One region of the Clostridium fermenticellae genome, then DNA from elsewhere that is predicted to be linked to it. Evidence: riboswitches for the same ligand, from Rfam matches in the RefSeq annotation. Region 1 holds a riboswitch; each other region holds the start of a gene.

Region 1 (7,440 bases):
ATATTGATTATAAATTTAAAAATACTTTAAAATACCCAATATATATATTTGCAGATTCGTCTGGCGGAGCTATAACATTTGAAATATATTCTAATTCAGAGCTCAGCAATATTGTGACTGATATATCCTCAAAGGTGTATCAGAAGGTGGATGCAAAATTAGAATATCAAAATGATTCATCTTTGCCTGAAGGACAAACAGAAGTAATGCAGGCACCATCTACCGGATATAGAGTTAAGGTTATAAAGACTGTTACTAAAGATGGCAAGGTTATAAGCAGTGAATTGATTTCTGACGATTACTATGAACCAATAAATGGCATTGTAAAGCGGGGAACTCAGAAACAAGGAACTCAAAAACAAGAACCTCAAAGTCCAGAAACTAATAATCCTAATCAAGAGCCTGATGATTCAATTTCAACTGATTCAAAGGATTCAGAAACTACAGTAGAGACGAATGTGGATAATTCTACGGATCCAGAAAAACAGGACAACTAATATTTAAATTGCTGCATATAGGGTTCATAAATAAAAAGTTAATCCATCCCCCGGGAGATACTGTCAAAATCCGGTACTATAAATGCTTTTAGTAATTCTAAAGCCCGGTATTTTGAAAATCTAATAAAGATTGATAAACTCATAAACTCAAACATATCAATCTTTATATATTTTCTAAAATACCGGGCCAAGAATTACAATAAAAGTATTTAATGTACCTATATTTCGACAGTATCTCCCTCAGGTATAAATTAACTTTAAAATTATAAGCCCCATATTGCGGTAACTTTTTTTACACATGTTTTGCAATATTGATATAAAGTATGATATAATTAAGACGTTATGCGGATATGGCGGAATTGGCAGACGCGCTAGATTCAGGTTCTAGTGAGGGAAACTTCATGCAGGTTCAAGTCCTGTTATCCGCACCAGATCAATGTTTTGAAAGATATTACAAGATATTAAACATAAACTTTATATACATTAGACCTCAAGGAAAACTTTGGGTGTCTGGTGTATATTTTTTTTACAATAGAACTCCAAGAGGAGTGAAAAAATGAAAAGAAAAACTATTGAATTATTTGAAGGTCAAAAAACTTTAGACAAATGTTTTGATGAATTTATCTTAAATAGTTTGTAGTTTAGCTGGAAACTTGTTATATAGCCATATATAAAAGTTAAAGAAAGGACTAAAAAACTATGGATACAAAGATATTCTACTTTACCTGATAATGTTTCCAGTGTCTTCTGAAAGCTTAACTTATGCGCAGGCCTGGATTTCCAAAATACGTCACGTAAAAAATTTCTAGTAAGTCTAAGCTTGCGTTCATATTTTATGGATTTTAATGATGTCAGCAGCCGTCATAGTCGTCATACTTGCAAATCCTATATGTTATAAAATAAATTAAATAATGTACACAATAATAATTGATTATTAAGTGGTTTGATATTATAATAAATATACAGATATTTACTTAAATGTAAATTATATTAAGATTGATGAATTTAACTGTATATTAAAAATTGGGTAACATCGTAGGATTAGGAGGATTAAAATGAGGATCGCAAATAGAAAGAGATTCATGTTTTCTTGTATATTTTTCACCTTAATACTACTGTTGTTTGGTAAAAATCAAATGTTTTATAGTAGATACTCTGCTGTAAGAGGACAAGCTGTTGTAGAGGCTGCTAAGGGGAAAGATGGATTTTCTAAAGTCAAACAGAATAATAGTAGGTATACGATAATTTTAGATGCAGGTCATGGAGGTATAGACAAGGGTACAAGCTATGGAAATATGTATGAGAAGAATTTAACTCTAAAAATAGTTAAATATGAACAGGAATATCTACAAAATAAAGGATACAATGTTGTTTTAACAAGAGATAGTGATGTACTTGTACCATTAAAAGAGATAGGAAATAGGGTAAATGCAGCAAATGGGAATGTGTTTGTTTCAGTTCATGTCAATTCAATTAGTGATCCAAACTTCAATGGAATTACGACACTATATTATGATCCAAAAGGTTATCAGTCAGATGAGAGAACAAAACTTGCAAAAATACTTGAGAATGAATCTGTAAAATCAGATGATTGGTATAATAGGGGCATAAAAAAACAAAATATAGCAATATTAAGATATAGTAAAATACCGTGTGCTTTGGTTGAATGTGGTTTTATAACTAATAAAAGTGACAGAGATAAATTATCTAAGGATAATGTTCTTAGAAATTTAGCGGAAAATATTTGTGATGGAATAATAAAATATATAAATAATAGGGAATGATAAGTTAATTGCTCTAAATAATACTATTTGGTACTCCCTCTTTACTCTTTAAGCTTTATAGAGTAATATATTAAGAAGAGTTTTATGAGAATAAGTTATTTGTTAATTGTTAGATAAGGAGGATTTGATTTGAGTTTAAATATAGTATTGTTTCAACCGGAGATACCGCAAAATACTGGTAATATAGCAAGAACTTGCGTACTTACCGGCAGCAAACTTCATCTTATAAAACCACTGGGTTTTAGTCTGGATGAAAAACATTTAAGAAGAGCTGGTCTTGATTATTGGCCTTATTTGGATTTAAGTATATATGATTCCTATGAAGAGCTGAGAGAAAAATATAAGGGCTCAACATTTTATTTTTCAACAACACATGGCAAGAATTTTTATCACGAAGCTAAGTTTAAAGATGATGACTTCATTGTTTTTGGCAGAGAATCATGTGGATTACCAGATTACATAAGAGAAAGTGATCCTGAAAAATGTATTAGAGTGCCAATGATAAATACAACAACACGTTCGTTAAATTTATCAAATACAGTTGCTATAGTGGCATATGAAGCATTGAGGCAGATGAACTTTCCGGTTATGAAATAGGAGGGAAGTTGGTCTATGGAAAAAATAAAGATAATTACAGATAGTACTTCAGATTTACCAGTTGATATATTAAAAAGATATGATATAGAAGTCCTTCCACTGCTTGTTAATATTGATGGACATAATTATAGGGATGGAATAGATATAAATTTACCTGAACTTTTAGAAAAAATGGAACATAGTAAGGAATTCCCGACTACAGCTCAAGTTAACCCTCAGAGGTTTATCGAATGCTATAAGGAATATCTTGATAATGGATATAAAGTTTTGTCAATACATATATCATCGAATATGAGCGGCACATATCAATCGGCGTGTATAGCAAAAGAAATGCTTAAAAGTGATGACATAACTATAATAGATAGTTTAAATGTTACATCAGGGTTAGGGCTTTTAGTATTAAAGGCGGCAAAGCTTAAGGAAGATGGATTTGGAATTAAGGAGATAGAGAGTTCTATAATTGAAACAATACCACATGTAAGAAGTGTTTTGGCATTTGACACTTTAGAGAATCTTGTAAAGGGTGGTAGATTGTCTAGGACTGCTGGAATTATAGGTAATATACTGGATATTAAATTAATAATAGAAATAAAAGATGGTAAACTTGCTGTTATGGATAAAGTCAGGGGAAGCAGGAAGGCTGTAAGGTATATACTGGAATATCTAAGTAAAAGAGGTTCAAAAGAAAATGAAGATACAATACTTTTGAGCGTTAAAAGTAAAGATATTGTTGAAATACTTAGAGAAGAACTAAAACTTAGTATTAATGATTTTATAGAATGTGAAGTAGGGTGTGTAGTAGGAGTACATGCAGGACCTGGAGCATGTGGAGTATTTTTTGTAGAAAATTATTAATTATTATTCTAAAATGTATGGAAATATTTAAAAATTTATCATATAATATAACTGAGTGTGAATATTAAATACTTTGGATGAATTTTTCGGGAGATTAGGCATAGTCCTTTAATTTAAAAATATTTAGAAGATGACTGCTTAGCTATAGTTTTATAGTATTCTTAAATGAATAGCCGAAGGAATAAGTATTATTTCCTTAATAATATGAATCTCTCAGGCAAAAGTACCGAAAAAGGACATGACTCTGGAAAGCTTTAAGCACCGAAGGAGTAAATCTCTCAGGTAAAAAGGACAGAGGTAAAAGGAAAGGGATTTCTTTTACTTTTGTCCTTAATTTTATTTTAATATTCAACTTAAGACTATTAAGGAATAGGAGGAGGTATTATAGGAGAAGTTATAATTGTAACTAATAATCCATTAAGCAAAGACAAACTTCGGGCTAAACATGAAATACACTTTGTGGAAGGAGGTGTTATGAAAGTACTGGAGACAGCAAGAGATTATATACATTGTGGACATAATCTTTTAACCCATCCGCTTATGGGGAGTGTTAAACCAAATGAAACACCATATAAAACTATTGTATTGAGCAAGAACAGCAGGAAAAGTGTGGATTTTAAATCTTTACAATATATTGAAGACAGTATAAATACAACCCAAAAATTTACAAGAAATTACAATACTCCGCATTGGAATGACAAAATTTTAACAGATTTTTCACTAATAGACTACGATCTGATAAGAAACGCGTTTGAGTAGTCTTAGAGCTTAAAAAGTTATACTTTAATAAATAGGAGGAAGCATTATGGTGCATTTATATGATTGTATAATAATTGGAGGGGGACCAGCAGGACTTTCTGCAGCTATTTATGCATCTAGATCTAGAATGGATACTCTGCTTATAGAGAGAGCAAAGTACGGTGGTCAGGCAACTACCACAGATGAATTAGAAAATTATCCAGGATCTATTGAAAATTGTACTGGAACAAGTTTATCTCAGAGAATGAAAAAACAAGCTGAGGATTTTGGAACGATATTTGTGAAGGATGAAATAACTGAGGTTGACCTGGACAGTAAGATAAAAGTTTTAAAAGGTAAGGACAGTGAATACAGGGCAAAAACTATTATAATTGCAACTGGAGCAAATCCTAGGCTCTCAGGATTTAAGAATGAAAAAGAGTTAAGAGGACGCGGAATTTCATATTGTGCAACCTGTGATGCTGATTTTTTCACTGATCTGGATATAGCAGTAGTAGGAGGAGGAGATTCGGCTATTACTGAAGCTATTTATCTAACTAAATTTGCTGAACATGTTACCGTTATACACAGAAGAGATGAATTAAGAGCTGTCAAATCACTTCAGGAAAAAGCATTTGCAAATAAAAAAATAAGTTTTATATGGAATTCGACTGTAGAAGAAGCTGTAGGTGATGAAATACTTGAAGGGTTAATTATAAAAAATAAACTTACAGGTGAAAAAAGCAGACTTGATGTCAATGGATGCTTTGTATTCGTAGGATATACTCCTATTTCCGAATTATTTGAAAATAAGGTGTCTATGGATAAAGGGTATATTGTAACAGACGAGGATATGAAAACGAGTACACCGGGTGTGTTTGCAGCAGGTGATATAAGGAAGAAATCTTTAAGACAGGTTATAACTGCAGCGGCAGATGGTGCAATAGCGGCAACTACTGCTGAAAAGTATATATCAGAAAATGAATTTTAGATTAAGGAGGATGAATAATATGGTTGAATTAACAAAACAAAATTTTGATGATGAGGTTTTAAATTATACTGAGAAACCGGTATTTGTAGATTTTTGGGGTGACAAATGTGAGATTTGTAAAGAATTAATGCCTGGTGTGCATGGACTGGAAGAAAAATATGGAGACAAAATCAAATTTTCAAGTCTTAATATAAGTAAAGCTAGAAGACTTGCAATAGGACAAAAAGTATTAGGCCTGCCAACAATGATAATTTATAACAAAGGTGAAAAGGTTAACACAATTACTGCAGATAAAATAACATCATTAAAAGATGTTGAAGATTTTATTAAATCGTATTGTGAAACTATATAAAAAAGTTAGGAGGTGAACGTATTGCGTTTAGAGTTAGGAAAAATACACATTGATGATCTTAAATTTGGCAGTGAGACGAAAGTTGAAAATGGGATCTTATATGTAAATAAAGATGAGCTGTTAAATGAAATTAGTAATGACGATAGGATTGAAAGTATTGAATTAAATATTGTAAAACCTGGAGAAGAAACTAGAATAATACCTGTAAAAGATGTAATAGAGCCTAGAGTAAAAGTTGATGGTGAAGGTGGTATATTCCCCGGTTTTATAAGTAAAGTTGATACCGTCGGCTCTGGAAGAACGCATGTTTTAAGTGGTGCAGCAGTAGTTACTACAGGAAATATTGTGGGTTTTCAAGAGGGCATTATAGATATGAGTGGAGAAGGTGCAAAATATACTCCATTTTCAAAGACAAATAATTTGGTTATAACTTGTGAAGTTAAAGACGGAGTAAACCAGTATGAGCATGAGGAAACTTTAAGAATGATGGGTTTTAAGGCAGCAGTTTATCTTGGCAAAGCTGGAGCCGATGTTGAACCGGATGAACTTAAGGTATATGAGACATTACCATTACTGGAGCAGGTTAAACAATATCCGGATTTGCCTAAAGTTCTATATGTATATATGCTTCAAAGTCAAGGACTTCTTCATGACACTTATGTATATGGAGTGGATGCTAAAAAAATTATACCAACTTTCTTGTATCCGACAGAAGTATTTGATGGTGCAGTAGTCAGCGGAAATTGTGTATCAGCTTGTGACAAAAATCCAACTTATGTTCATCTGAATCATCCAGTTATTGAGGATTTGTATGAAAGACATGGTAAGGATATAAATTTCTTGGGTTGTGTTATAACCAATGAAACCGTTTATCTTGCAGACAAAGAAAGGTCTTCCAGTTATACTGCTAAATTGGTAGAGTTACTTGGTGCAGATGCTGTAATAATATCTGAAGAAGGCTTTGGAAATCCGGATGCTGATCTTGTTATGAATTGTAATAAGATAAGTGCTAAAGGAATTAAAACAGTTCTTATAACTGATGAGTATGCAGGACAGGATGGAAGTTCGCAGTCTCTTGCCGATTCAACAATAAAAGGAGATGCAGTTGTTACGGGAGGAAATGCCAATGAAGTCATAAGACTACCTAAAATGAAAAAGGTTATAGGACATCCTGAAGCTGTAAATGTAATTGCCGGAGGACATAATGGAAGTTTAGCAGAAGATGGTTCCATTGAGGCTGAACTACAGGTAATAACCGGAGCTACGAGTGAGGTTGGATTTAATAACCTCAGTGCTAAAGGATTTTAAATTTTAAGGAGGATGATATTTATGTTAAAAGGTAAAAAAGTAATTGCAATAGGGGATAGAGATGGAATACCGGGACCAGCTATTGAAGCTTGTGTAAAATCAGCTGGAGCAGAAGTGATTTTTGCATCTACAGAATGCTTTGTTTGAACAGCCGCAGGTGCTATGGATCTGGAGATCCAACAAAGAGTAAAAGACTTGACAGAAAAGTATGGTGCAGAAAATATAGTTGTAATATTGGGAGGTGCTGAAGCAGAGGCATCAGGACTTTCAGCTGAAACTGTAAGTGCAGGAGACCCAACATTTGCAGGACCACTTGCA
Region 2 (7,440 bases), 660 kb from region 1:
CTCTATTTATTCACTTAAATAAAAAAGGTAGCTATCTTTAATTGAATTTTATCCTACTAATTTTTTAGATATTAGGCTGTCTATACTTTATGTAGTTTAAAAATCGTTTAACTGCAAGTGATGTACTCTTTTTATTTTTCAATGCCAATCCAATTCTTCGATAAGCAGGTACTTCCAATTCTTTTGTAATAACATGATAAGGAATACGCTGTAAAATAAGTTGTGGCAAAATACTAATGCCCAGACCGCTTTCCACCATAGACATAATGGCATAATCGTCCCATGTTGTAAAACGGATTTTAGGATAAATTTCACATTGATCAAATATCTTTGAAACATCTGCTTTTTCACTCTTTTCTAGCAGCATAAAAGGGTAATCACATAATGCCTTGACCGGGAAATATTTACAATTAACAAGAGGATGGTTTTCGGGTAAAACCACAAGTAGTTTATCCTGCTTTAAAAAAATTGTTTCAAATTCCGGAAGTGTAGGAAGCCTAAGAAAGCCGCAATCTACGCGTCCTTCTAGAATCCAGTTTTCTATTTCTGTATAGTCTCCAAGTAGCAATTCGTAATTAATGTTGGGATAATCTTTTTGAAATTTTTTAATTATATTCGGGAGCCAATGGGTTGCCACACTTGAAAATGTACCTATACGGATAAGTCCGGATTGCAATCCATTCAATTCTTCAATTTGCACCTGTAATTTCTGATATTCAGTACATACATTTTTAGCAAATGGTAATAATTTTAAACCGTCAGAAGTTAATCGTACACCAGAGTGTCGGCGTTCAAGAAGTGATACACACCATTCTTTTTCTAGATCATTAATCATACGGCTAATGCCAGACTGGGAATAATTCAGCATCTCTGCCGCTTTTGTAAAGCTGCCATATTCAACAGTCTTAATAAATGCCATATATTTTTGAATATTCATGTCCATACTATGTTTACCTCATATATATCTGATTTTATCATCTTTATCATGATAAACATTCATTTTTGTAATTTATAGGTTTATGATACACTATGCCTGTAGAGTTTTCAAGAGAAGGGAATGAAATAAACATGTTTTATGTAAGTGATATTTATACAACGCCGCCAAACAAGTTTGACACCCTACTGCAAAAGAAAACATATGAAGTATTACAAAGCTTACATATTCCGTTTGAACGTGTTGATACAGATAAAGCAATTACGATGGAGGATTGCGTTCAAATTGATAAGAAATTAGATATGAAGATGGTAAAAACTTTGTTTCTTTGCAACCGACAGCAAACAGTTTTTTATATGTTCATTACAACAGGTGATAAGAAGTTCAAATCAAAGGATTTCAGTAATGCATTAGGAGTAGCACGTGTTTCCTTTGCTCCTGCAGATTTAATGGAAAGGATGTTGGGAACTGAAATCGGTGCGGCAACTGTTTTCAGTGCCATACTTGATAACAATAGTACTGTACAAATTATTTTTGATAAAGATGTTGTTAACGAAGAATGGTATGGGTGCAGCGATGGTACAACTACTAGTTATATGAAAATCAAAACGGAACAAATTATTTACAATTTTTTGCCTTTTGTGAAGCATACGTTATCTGTTATTGAGATGTGATAAAGTAGTTTTTACCTGAAAACACCATAACATTAACTCTATTATAATTAAATAAAAAGGGGTGTTGATGAATGGTTTATACAACTGTAATACAGACTCCACTTGGAATGGTTAGAGCATCAGCAGAAAAGAATGCTCTTAAAGGATTGTGGTTTATTGGACAAAAGTATTATCCGAAGAATGTGGAGTTATGGATAAATAAGCCAGATTATAGAATTTTTAAAGAGACTGACAGATGGCTAAAAAACTATTTTTCCGGTAGAAAGAATTTATGCTTACCTAAGCTTGAACCTGAGGGAACAAAGTTTCAAAGAGATGTTTGGAATGTGCTTCTACAAATTCCGTATGGAAAAGTTATTACTTATGGAGAAATTGCAAAAAAAATAGCAGAGTTAAGGGCAATAGGTTCAATGTCAGCACAAGCAGTTGGTGGAGCTGTCGGACATAATCCTATATCAATTTTAATTCCATGTCATAGAGTTATCGGTTCTAATGGTAACTTAACTGGTTATGCTGGAGGAATCCAAAAAAAGAGGGCTCTTCTCATGCTTGAAAAGGCCCAAATTTATAATGCAACATCTCAGGAAAATAGTTTATAAATTATGTAGTATGGTTTTATGCTAAGTACTGTTTAGCATTTTCTTTAGAATTATTATTCTTTTTTTTAGATTTAAGTATTTTAAAAATTACAGCGAGAATTAAAAACCACACAGGTGTTACAAATAGAGCTACACGAGTTTCATTGTTGAGGGCAAGTGTAAATATAACAAAAGCAAAGAACGCTAAAATCATATAATTTATAATTGGATAAAACGGCATTTTGAATTTATTGTTTTTAGCAAGTTCTGGTTTGGTTTTACGGTATTTTATATGACAAATAACTATTATTGCCCAAATGAATATATAACAGAAGGTTGATATACTTGTGATAAGTACAAATACTCCTTCCGGCATAATGTAATTTAAAATAACTGCAATTAATATAATACAGGCAGAAAATATTGTTGCATTACATGGTATATGATTAGAAGTTAATTTTTTCATTGATTTAGGTGCATTATCTTCTTTAGCAAGTGAGAAAACCATACGGCTTGTACTAAATATGCCACTGTTACAAGCAGATGCGGCAGATGTTAATACAACAAAATTTACAATACTTGCAGCTGCAGCAATTCCAATTGCAGAAAATACTTGTACAAAAGGACTCTTGGCCGGATCGATCGAATTCCAAGGATATATTGCCATAATAACAGCAAGTGCTCCAACATAGAAAATTATAATTCTTATTGGAATATTATTTATAGCTCTTGGGATAACGTGTTCCGGATTTTCAGTCTCACCAGCAGTTAGACCAACTAATTCAATACCAGTAAAGGCAAATACAACCATTTGAAAAGATAGAATGAAACCATTCAGACCATTTGGAAACCATCCACCATGTCTCCAGAGATTAGAAAAGCTTGATGCTCCAGCGTTTGTTGAAAAACCTTTAATGATCATAAAAGTACCACCTATAATTAAAGCTAGTATTGCTATTACTTTAATTAGTGCAAACCAGAATTCCATTTCCCCAAATAGTTTTACAGCAGTAAGATTCATAATTAGTAAAATTACAAGAACTACAAGGCTTGGAAGCCATCTTGATATATTTGGAAACCAGTATTGTACATAGAGCCCTGATGCAGTTACATCAGCCATAGCAAGTGAAATCCAGCAGAACCAATATGTCCATCCAGTTATGAAAGCAGTACTTTCACCAAGATAATCGTAGACGAATTCCACGAAAGAATGGTAATTTGAATTTGAAAGCAGCAGTTCACCAAGTGCACGCATGACAAAAAATAGCATTATTCCTGTTATTGAGTATGCCAATAGAATAGATGGACCTGCTAGATGAATTGATCTGCCAGAACCGAGAAACAATCCGGTACCAATGGCACCACCTATTGCAAGCAATTGAACGTGTCGATTTTTTAAACCTCTTGATAAATTTTGATTTTCCTCCATATGTATTCCGCCTTTCTTATTTTGTATAAGTTTTTATTATTGGAGATACAAATGGGAATAGATAAGATACATACAAATGAAGTAATTTTTAAGTATTACTTTTATAAGATAAGTTATCTTTCCCTTGTCCTTTTACCTGAGAGTTTCGTCATATATAGACTTGCTCCTTCGGTTCTCTTTGTAGAGTCTCTCCAAGGGTTCATCCAATAGCGGTCATCTCTAATAAATAGGTACCTGAAAGATTTACTTCTTCGGTGAATGACTTTTCGTCATAACTCTCCCACTATCTTCATCTGAACGAATAAATTTCACCCTTATATCGTAATATATATCAGGAGAAATTGCAATATTTTTTTAGTTTCTGACAAAAATCATTATAAAAAGGATGCTTTTATTATGCAAGTCTTAAAGATGGATTTAGTTACAATTATGAAACCATATTTAAAAGAACTTATGGGAAAAAACAATGATGCTGTTCACCTTGTTATTAATGTACCTACATTTGACAGCATCTTCCTTAGATATAAATGATCTGTTTAGATTTTTATGAATGCAAGCTTAGATTTACTAGAAATTTTTTACGTGGCCAATTTTGGGAATCGCGGCCGGAGGATAAGTTAAACTTTCATTTATAGATCCTATTACTCTGTCACACCTTTTAACATTTTATAGAGAAGCTTATAAAGTGTCTTTATTTCTTCTAAATCAAGTTTAACACACTGACCGATTTGAGATGGAATCTTGACTGCTGTTTCCTTAAGTTTGTTACCTTCTTCAGTCAACGTAACTATTAAATTTCTTTCATCATCTTTTGATCTTACACGTGTAATATATCCTTTCGATTCTAACTTTTTCAAAACCGGTGTTAGTGTACCAGAATCTAGATACAGGTATTCTCCGAGTTCTTTAACATTTAATTCTATCTTTTCCCATATTACCATCATGGTAATATACTGAGTATATGTTAAATCTATTTTTTCAAGAAAAGGCTTGTATTTTTTAACAACCTCTTTTGCACATGCATAAAGTGGAAAACACAATTGATTTTCTAATTTTAAGATATCATATTTATTTTTCATGTTTTATACTCCTTTATGAATAATTATATCGTACACAATTAAATTTATCACTTTTCTTATAATTCTTCAATAAAATATTACAGAACAGCTCATTGATGATATTAAGAAAATTATATAGCCTTTTTAAAGGAGTGATGAAATGAAAAAAGGTGTATGACCATTGACACACCAAAAGAGAAATGATAATATAATTCTACTGATAATATATGTATATAAACAACATACATCCAATTATATTATACTACTTTCTAAAAGCGATGTCAATGCTTTTTTTATGGTAATGTTATTGAATTATTCATTACAAGGAAAGGATGGGATTAATTGAATAACTTTGAATGGAAGTTGGAAAATGAATGGCTGCAGGAAGTACTCAAAGAAGTTCGAAAACAGTTTAATGAAAAACATGATTTTAAAGAAAAATTTAGAAAAGATTCTATTGAAACACAAAAGCAGCTTTGGGAGGATATAGGCTCTTTGTCCATAACTAATGGATTGGATCAGGTTGTAGATTTTATGGAATACATCACAACATTGAAAATGCAAAAAAGAAGACATGAATTTGTCAGAAAACTTGAAGAAAAATATGAAAAAATGCTTTTATCCCCATACTTTGGGAGGATGGATTTTCTAGAAAGAGGAAATGATAAAGCTCAAAAATGTTATATTGGAAACTTCAATCTTATCAATGACAACTTTGATTTTCTAGTATATGATTGGAGAGCTCCAATTTCCAGCATGTACTATGATTACGAAATTGGAAAAGCTAATTATATATGCCCTGAAGGAAGCATTTATGGTGAAATCACTTTAAAAAGACAGTATAAAATCAATAATGGTAAAATTGAATATATGTTTGACAGCAATCTAAATATTGATGATGAAATACTTCAGGATATCTTGAGTAAAAGTACTGATAGTAAAATGAAGAACATAGTAACAACTATTCAAAGAGAGCAAAATAAAGTAATTCGTAATGAGGATTATAAAAATTTGATTGTTCAGGGCCCTGCGGGAAGTGGGAAAACTTCTATTGCTCTTCACAGGATTGCATACATCTTATATAAGCATAGAGATAAAATAGCATCACAAAATATAATAATATTTTCTCCAAATGAAATTTTTAATGAGTACATTTCCGATGTACTTCCTCAGCTTGGAGAAGACAATATGTGTCAAACTACATTTAAAGAATATATGCAAAAAGCCTTAGAATCTGATTTTAAAAAGGAAAGTTACAGTGAAATGATGGAAAATATTCTTGCAGCTAATAAAGACCCAATGTATCAAAGAAGAATAGTAAGTATAAAATATAAATCTTCCATACAATTTATAGATATATTAAAAAAATATGTAGACTATGCCGAAAAAAAAGATAGAAGCTTTAAAGATATTATTTTAAGAGGCAGATTAATAATTTCCTCTAAGGATTTGCAGGAACTGTTTCTTAAAGATTATATACAGTTTCCACTAAAAAGGAGACTTCATAAGATAAGGGAAAGAATATTATTTCTTATGGAACCTTATGAAAAAGATTGGGTTAACGAAGTAACCAGTAAATTTATGGAATCTGATCCTTATCTGGATAAAACAGAAGTTAGAAATCGCAGTATAGCTATTGTAAAAAATGAAATGAAGGATATATATTCTGAAATCAATAGAATGACAGAGTTTGATTTAATAGATATTTATAAAAAGCTTTTTATGAAATTGGAGTCTTTTTCTGCAAATTTTAATACCGGGTACAGCGAGAAGGAAATTGATGAAATAAAAAGCTATACTTTGGACAATTTGAAGGCTGAAAAGCTTAATTATGAAGATCAACCTCCTCTTCTATATCTCAAAGGTGTACTAGAAGGAATTCCTAAAACCTCAGAAATCAAATATGTTATTATTGATGAAGCGCAAGATTATACACCATTGCAGTATGAAATCTTTTATCAGCTTTTTAAGCATGCTAATATAACTATACTGGGTGATCTTGATCAATCCATCAATCCATTTATGAATGTAGGGGATTATAACAACATCTCTCATATATTTCCGAAAGATAATACCTTTATAATAAATTTAACCAAAAGTTACAGATCAACAATGGAAATTACTAAGTTCTCAAGAAGGCTGCTTGGCAAGGATATTACTTACGGATGTGTAGAGAGAAGTGGAGCTGAACCTTTAATTCTTGGCTTTTCAGATGAAAAATCTATAAAAGAAAAACTTCTTGAGGATGTAAAAAAATATAAGGAGAAAGGTTATAAATCCATTGGTATTATAACAAGGACTGTAAAGGAAGCAGATGAAGTATACAATTTTTTAAAAGAAAGGGTTCATGTTAGAGCCATATTGAAGGATGATGATGAATATGTAAGTGATACATTGGTAATTCCAGCATACCTTGCTAAAGGATTAGAATTTGATGTAGTGCTTATATATAATGCAGGAAATGAAAATTATTGCTGCGAGGAAGAAAGGCTGCTGCTATATACTGCCTGCACTAGAGCTCTTCATATTTTGTGCATATATTATTCAGGGAACTGCACTCCATTATTGATAAGTGCTAAATCTCTGATATAATGTAAATTTTATTTACAATAATTTAATAAGAAGATATATTGATTAAAAAAATTTTTTGAGGTACAATATCCTTTGTAACAAAGTTCTTATACGAAATGTTCCTATACAAAATATTTTTGATTTTATACAAGGAGAATTAGAATGGTCAAGTTATTAAAGTATTTAAAACCTTTTT
Region 3 (7,440 bases), 370 kb from region 1:
ATAATACCACTAGTTCCTGGTGGTGGCATGTATAATACAATGTTTGAAGTGGTACAGGGCAATATAAATAATGCACTAATTCTAGGTCTTAAAACCTTATCTATTGCTGGTATAATAGCCGTAGGGGTATTCTTTGTATCCTCAATCTCAAAAACAATTTCCTTATTCAGGAAAAAGATATTTTCAAATATTACAAAAAAATAGTAGTATTACTTTAAAAACATCGTTAAAGTTGACATAAGTTCTTTTACTTTATCATCATCTGAATTAGAATCAGAATGGGAAAAACAATTTTTTGCATAGTTTTCAAATATCAATCCACCAACCTTATTTACAGCTGCCCTGACAGCTGTAATTTGTATTAGAATATCCTTACAGCATGCCTCATTTTCAATCATTTTCTCTATTCCCTTTATCTGACCTTCTATTTTTCTCAGTCTGGTTTGAATATTCTTTTTATTTTCTTCCATTTAGCATATCACTCCTGATTTATATTAACTTTATATAAAGAAACAAAAGTTTAATTTTCATCTAATATAAATTTTTCTATAATTTCACCTACTCCTCCATTGTTATTATCATTTTTCGTAATATAATCAGCACTATTTTTGATTTTCTCTCTTGTATTTTTCATATACACTCCCAGTCCAGCTTCCATAATCATGCTTATATCATTTTCATCATTTCCAACTGCTATACACTGCTCCATCGGTATTTTATAAAAATTCGCCAGAATTTTTAAAGCATTTCCTTTAGATGTGCCTTTGGACAATAATTCTATATTATTAAATTCAGATTTTGTAACTTCTAAGCCTTGTACTTCATCTAATTTACTTCTAATATTATTTAAAAAACCTATATCATCATCCATAACTACTATCTTATTAAGATTATAGTTTCCAAGTTCTATGTACTCTTTAGCATCCCTTAAAAGGTGAATTTCAATTCCATATTTTTTATCAACACTTCTATTAAAATTATAAAAACTCTCTGCACTATATTTAAATTGTTCGCTGCATAATATACCATCATGATAGATATGGAAATACACATCTTTATTTTCTTTTCTAATCAAATTTATTGCCTCAATTGCTGACTGTTTAGGTACAAAATTCGATTGTATAATGTTTTTATTATCATCTAAAATTATGGCACCATTGCAGCAAATCATAGGTTGATTTTTAGATACACTTTCTTCATATACTCTAAGAGCAGCCGGTACTCTGCCAGATGCGACTACAAATTTGACTCCAAGCTTAGTTGCCCTATCTATCATTTTCATATTATAATCTGATATATGCTTTTTATCATTTAATAAAGTACCATCCATATCAACAGCTATCATTTTATATTTCATAATTTCCTCCCTTTACTTATAGCATAAATAATAATCCTCAAACATATTTTACTATATAGAGGTGATATATGTGAAAAATTTAATTTATTTTTTATTTACTGCATTAATTATATCTATTTTGACCACCGGATGCAATTATGATATTGAACGCAATCCATATATACATAAAAAGCCAAATAACTTTTACTACACAAACATATTATCTCAAAATATTCTATCTAATTCCTCATATAAATGCAGTATACTTAATGTTAATTTCTATAAAAGAAAAGATTTAGACAGTAAAAATACTGCTGTAATAGCAGCTTCTATTAAGACATTGAATAAAAATAACTTTATATCAAAACCCCAAAATTTTAATTTAAAACCTCTATATAAAATATTTTTTACATTCAATAACAGTAAAATGGTAATCAATGTATATAATCAGCAGTATATATCCATATACCCGTGGGATGGCAATTATTCAATGGATTATATTGATATGAAGGGCTTGCCAATTGCCCTTAATATATATAATTTATGTGAATACATATTTAACAATTACTCTTCTAATTAATTTTTAAAATACGCTTGAAAATACACATGTATGATGTTATACTGTGGATGTGATAATATAATATTGTTAAAGGATGACTATATAGTGAGATAGTTTATATACTGACCGAAGAAGCAATACCGAAATTCCACGATTTCAGTAGAAACTTTCAGGTAAATGTAACTATATATGACTTGACTCTGAAAATACTGTTTTATACAGAACCAAAGGTGTAAAATACTTTGATATTAAACTCTCAGGTAAAAAGACAGAGAATATGTGGTAAGATTAGTCTTATTTCATATTCTTTTTTTATTTCTTGTATTTATACTTAATATAATTTTAGTATTATTTAGATGGTACAAAACTATATTATCTGATATAATACAGATAATTTAACAAATCTGAGAAGGAATGATTTAAATGGCATTAGAAAAAATTAAAGGAAATACTTATTATATAAGCGCCTCAACCAATTCTGGTGTTTATGCTTTTAAAAATAAAAATTGTTTAATTATAGACACTGGTATAAATAATACAGATGCCAAAAAAATAGAAGATGCAATTTTAAAGAACAATCTTCATCCTAAATTCATAGTAAATACACACAACCATCTTGATCATTGTGGGGGCAATATTTATTTTCAAAAAAATTACCCTGGTTGTCTGGTATATACTTCATTAAAAGAAAAAATATTTATGGAGAATCCTGAATTTCAGGCATCTATATTATCATCTTCTACACCTATTAAAGGAATTGATAAATCAAATAAATCAATTAAAGTAGATTTTGTACTTGAATATGGAACAAATAAAATAGGGGATGAAAAGTTTGAAATAATCCCTTTAAGTGGACACTCTATAGAACAAATAGGTATTATAACTCCAGAAAAAGTTTGTTTTTTAGGTGACTCTATATTCAGCAGCGAAATTTTAAATAAATATTCTTTTCCATATCTGTATGATATAGAAAATAGTTTAAATTCACTAAATAGAATAAAAGAAATAGATGCAGATTATTTTATTATAAGTCATGCGGACAATATACTTGACAAACAACAGATTACAACCTTGGTGGATAAAAATATACAAAATATACAGAATTATATTGAACAGATACTAGAATTGCTAGATCAACCACTTACACGTGAAGATATATTGCAAAATATATCAATACTGAATGATTTATCCTTTAATTTTTATCAATACCATTTAAACTTTGGAGGAATATCCGCATTTTTACAGTACATGTATTCAGAATCTATGATTGATTATTCTATAGAAGATGGTAAACTATACTACTTTAAAAAACATTAGTAAAAGCTATAAATTTGGAGAAAAGACTTTATTATAAAAAAATTCTATGTACAAACTCCCAATTTGTACATAGAAATATAATTACAAAATATCACATGAATTTATTCAAATGCCTTTTCTCCTTAATTCATTTCATTACTTACTTCATTATTCATTTCACTATGTTTTCTACCATATCCAAAGTAAATTACAAAACCTATTGCAAGCCATATTATAAAAACTTCTTTAGTAAAAACAGGAAGTTGATAAACTAGAAATGCACAGAATGCAACTGATATTAATGGTGTAACAGGAACACCTGGACACTTAAATGGCCTTTCCATATCAGGATTCTTCTTTCTTAAAATTATAACTGATAAAGAAACTATGATAAATGCTGTCAGTGTACCTATATTAGCCATCTCTGCAAGTCTGCTTACTGGAAGTAAACCAGCTAATATCATTGTTATAATACCAATTAGTATAGTACTCTTTACCGGAGTTTTAAATTTAGGATGTACATCGGAAAATATTTCTGGAAGCAATCCATCTCTTGATAGTGAAAACAATATACGAGTAGCTCCAAATGTCATAACAAGTAAAACTGATGTTATACCACACAATGCTCCAACTGACACAAGAGCTGATCCCCAGCTTATACCTACCTGCTGTAATGCATATGAAACTGGTGCTGATGTATGTTTATAAGCAGAATAAGGTAAGATTCCTGTCAATACTGCTGTTACTATTATATAAAGCAGTGTACAAATTATAAGAGAAGCTACTATTCCTATAGGCAAATCTCTTTGTGGATTTTTAACTTCTTCAGCAGCTGTTGCAACAGCATCAAATCCTATGTATGCGAAGAATACAATTGCTGCTCCTTTAAATACTCCTCCTACACCATAAGGGAAGAATGGATGCCAATTAGCCACTTTAATGTGTCCAGCACCTATAACGATAAATAATATTACAACGGCTAATTTTACTAGAACAAGTATATTATTTAATTTAGAACTTTCGCTCATACCTTTTATTAGAAATAGTATAACGATTCCAAGAATAACTATGCATGGAAGATTTACTATTCCACCGTCTTGTCCAAATGGATTTGTTAAAGCCGGTGGTAGATTAATTCCAACTGCACTAAGCAAAGTAACAACATATCCAGACCATCCAACAGCAACGGTAGCAATTGTAACTGTATACTCTAGTATCAAATCCCAACCTATAATCCATGCCCATATTTCTCCTAAGCCTACATAACCATAAGTATAGGCACTTCCTGCTATTGGAATCATAGCTGCAAGTTCAGCATAGCATAATGCTGCAAATGTACATGTTATGCCAGATACTACAAAAGAAAGAATAAGTGCAGGTCCCGCATAATTTGCTGCAGCAACTCCAGTCAGAACAAATATTCCAGTACCTATAATTGCGCCAATGCCTAACATTGTAAGTTCAAATGGGCCAAGTACTTTTGCCAATGATTTTTTTGATGCCTCAGCTAATAAACTCTCAATAGGTTTAGTTCTAAAAATCGAGTTTGTTTTTGACATTAAATGCCACTCCTTTCAAAATTCATCGCTAATGTGATGTTAATATATTAAATTTTTAGAAAATAATAAAAAATTAAATAATTTTATGTACTTTTATAATAATAGCATACTTTTCTTTCATATCTTTAAAAGTTATATAATTATTTATTTTCAAAATTTTAAGTCAAATCATATATAATTATGAATAATATTAATCATGCATAATTATAATGTAACTTTTGATAATTAATTATCAAAAATTTATACTTTTATCAATGCATTCAAAGTAAATACATAAAAACTTTTTTGTATATTGATACAATATATATACATATTATCTAATATTAAAATAATAAATATTTTCTGAAATATCTTTTTTCAACTCAAAATAAAAAAAGGAAACGATTTTAATATAAAAACCATTTCCTTTTTAGTATTAATAGAATTTTATTTATTATTCATTACACTATTACGTCTGCCATATCCAAAATAAATTGCAAATCCAATTATAAGCCAAATTACAAAAACTTCTTTAGTGAAGGTAGGAAGTTGTGTGATTAAATATGCACAGAATGCTGTTGCTATAAGAGGAGTCACTGGTGAACCAGGGCATCTAAATGGTCTTTCCTGATCTGGTTCTCTCTTTCTAAGAACTATAACCGAAATTGATACTATACAAAATGCCGCAAGTGTACCTATATTAGTCATTTCAGCAAGTCTTGATATCTGTAAAAATCCAGAAAGAACTATAGTAACTATTCCAACTAGCAAAGTACTCTTAATAGGAGTTTGGAATTTAGGATGTACATCAGAAAATAATTGTGGAAGTAACCCATCTCTAGACAATGCAAATAATATACGTGTTCCTCCAAATGACATAACTACTAGTACCGACGTAATTCCACAAATAGCACCAACAGATACCAATGCAGATCCCCAATTTATTCCGACCCTTGCAAGCGCATATGCAACTGGAGCTGCATTATTATGGAATTGTTGATATGGAACCATTCCTGTCAATATTGCCGAAACTACAATATACAATATAGTACATACAATTAAAGATGCCACTATTCCTATAGGCAGATCCTTCTGAGGATTCTTAACTTCCTCTGCTGCAGTTGAAACCGCATCAAATCCTATATATGAGAAAAATACAATTGCTGCTCCCTTAAATACTCCTCCTACACCATAAGGGAAGAATGGATTCCAATTAGCTACTTTAACATGGCCTATACCTAAAACGATAAATAATATTACGACCGTCAACTTTATAATAACAAGAACATCATTCAGCTTGGCACTTTGGCTTACACCTCTAATAAGTATACACATTATAATAAACAAGATTATAACACTAGGTAAATTAACTATTCCTCCATTTTGTCCCGGTGGATTGCATAAAGCTACCGGTATAGTTATCCCAAATCCTTTAAATAATTGTACCATGTAGCCGGACCATCCAACAGCAACTGCAGCAACTGCAACTGTATACTCAAGTATCAAATCCCAACCTATAATCCATGCCCAAATTTCACCAAGGCCTACATATCCAAAAGTATATGCACTACCTGCGACAGGTATCATTGCAGCAAGTTCAGCATAACATAATGCCGCAAATGTACATGCCATACCTGCAAATACAAATGACAATATAAGTGCTGGTCCCGCATAATCTGCCGCAGCAACACCAGTTAAAACAAATATACCTGTACCTATAATTGCGCCAATGCCTAACATTGTAAGCTCAAATGCTCCAAGAGTTTTCTTTAATTCTTTACCTCCACTCTTAGTCTCTGCTATTGTTTCAGCTATAGACTTTGTCCTAAAAACAGAATTTTTTCCGCTCATTTACATTTCCCCCTTTATTAAAAGCAGTCTTTAATGAATTTTTCGACTATTATAATTATAGCATGATTTTTACATTATATTTTAATATTCAGTAAATTCCAAAAATTCTATAAATAGAATTTTATAGAATTTTAGTGATTTTTTTCTATCTTTTATATATTTATTGAAAATTCATATATATCATATACATTGAATCAATCCCTTGTATTATGTCACTAATTAAGACTATACATTTCAAAATTATTAATTTACATATTTATTTAAATCTTTTTATTGAATATTGCTTATATTCAATAAATTCTGTATATAAAAATACAATATTTTTTTCAATCATATTACAGAATATAATCCCTTGTAATTCCTACAAGGGATCATTCTGAATTCAAAATTTTAAATTTTAAATGTATTTTTTGATTTTATATCAATTTACCAATAATTTTATTGCCATCTCTATATATAATTCCCTCATCATATGCCTTTATCAAATTACCAGTATATGTTAATTGTTTTCCACTAACAAGTTCAGTAACAGTATTCTTAGAGGGATCATTAATATACACCTTGCCAGAGGCTGTTATATATATATTACTTTTTTGGACTGGCTGACTTAACGTATATATTTTCCACTGTTGCCTTGTTTTTTTCAAATTTGCAACAAATATTTTACTTATAATATTATTCTCTCCATTGCCAATATAAATATTATCCTCATTATCAACATTTAATAAATAATGTATTGCATTTTCACCAGTAGCTATAGGATTTCTAAGTCCATATACTCTTATCCTATTGCTGCTTGAATCTTGATATATCAATCTATCTTCTTTATTTTCAGCAGCAATACTTGAAATATTACATAT

The links. Region 1 has a riboswitch for glycine ahead of D4Z93_RS12160 (GrdX family protein). Riboswitches for the same ligand answer to the same signal wherever they lie in the genome.
Region 2: linked by a shared signal. The riboswitch ahead of D4Z93_RS02425 (amino acid permease) and the one ahead of D4Z93_RS12160 (GrdX family protein) in region 1 are both predicted to bind glycine.
Region 3: linked by a shared signal. The riboswitch ahead of D4Z93_RS10590 (MBL fold metallo-hydrolase) and the one ahead of D4Z93_RS12160 (GrdX family protein) in region 1 are both predicted to bind glycine.

What each region holds. Positions count from the first base shown of each region.
Region 1 covers NZ_CP032416.1:2,639,243-2,646,682, reverse strand. Annotated here, with positions in the region: gene D4Z93_RS12185 (VanW family protein) at 1-497, shown strand, start outside; tRNA gene D4Z93_RS12180 (tRNA-Leu) at 842-928, shown strand; gene D4Z93_RS12175 (N-acetylmuramoyl-L-alanine amidase family protein) at 1,553-2,281, shown strand; gene D4Z93_RS12170 (tRNA (cytidine(34)-2'-O)-methyltransferase) at 2,411-2,878, shown strand; gene D4Z93_RS12165 (DegV family protein) at 2,894-3,733, shown strand; glycine riboswitch at 3,811-3,972, shown strand; glycine riboswitch at 3,973-4,038, shown strand; gene D4Z93_RS12160 (GrdX family protein) at 4,115-4,492, shown strand; gene trxB (thioredoxin-disulfide reductase) at 4,539-5,462, shown strand; gene D4Z93_RS12150 (thioredoxin family protein) at 5,482-5,814, shown strand; gene D4Z93_RS12145 (glycine/sarcosine/betaine reductase component B subunit) at 5,836-7,122, shown strand; gene grdA (glycine/sarcosine/betaine reductase complex selenoprotein A) at 7,144-7,440, shown strand, end outside.
Region 2 covers NZ_CP032416.1:481,537-488,976, forward strand. Annotated here, with positions in the region: gene D4Z93_RS02410 (LysR family transcriptional regulator) at 65-943, opposite strand; gene D4Z93_RS02415 (prolyl-tRNA synthetase associated domain-containing protein) at 1,030-1,608, shown strand; gene D4Z93_RS02420 (methylated-DNA--[protein]-cysteine S-methyltransferase) at 1,680-2,207, shown strand; gene D4Z93_RS02425 (amino acid permease) at 2,224-3,615, opposite strand; glycine riboswitch at 3,730-3,820, opposite strand; gene D4Z93_RS13585 (hypothetical protein) at 4,012-4,146, shown strand; gene D4Z93_RS02430 (MarR family winged helix-turn-helix transcriptional regulator) at 4,257-4,694, opposite strand; gene helD (RNA polymerase recycling motor HelD) at 5,016-7,265, shown strand; gene D4Z93_RS02440 (ABC transporter ATP-binding protein) at 7,407-7,440, shown strand, end outside.
Region 3 covers NZ_CP032416.1:2,268,858-2,276,297, forward strand. Annotated here, with positions in the region: gene D4Z93_RS10570 (threonine/serine exporter family protein) at 1-204, shown strand, start outside; gene D4Z93_RS10575 (metal-sensitive transcriptional regulator) at 210-470, opposite strand; gene D4Z93_RS10580 (Cof-type HAD-IIB family hydrolase) at 521-1,357, opposite strand; gene D4Z93_RS10585 (DUF4883 family protein) at 1,428-1,916, shown strand; glycine riboswitch at 1,990-2,090, shown strand; gene D4Z93_RS10590 (MBL fold metallo-hydrolase) at 2,319-3,212, shown strand; gene bcaP (branched-chain amino acid transporter BcaP) at 3,335-4,750, opposite strand; gene bcaP (branched-chain amino acid transporter BcaP) at 5,177-6,580, opposite strand; gene D4Z93_RS10605 (NHL repeat-containing protein) at 6,997-7,440, opposite strand, start outside.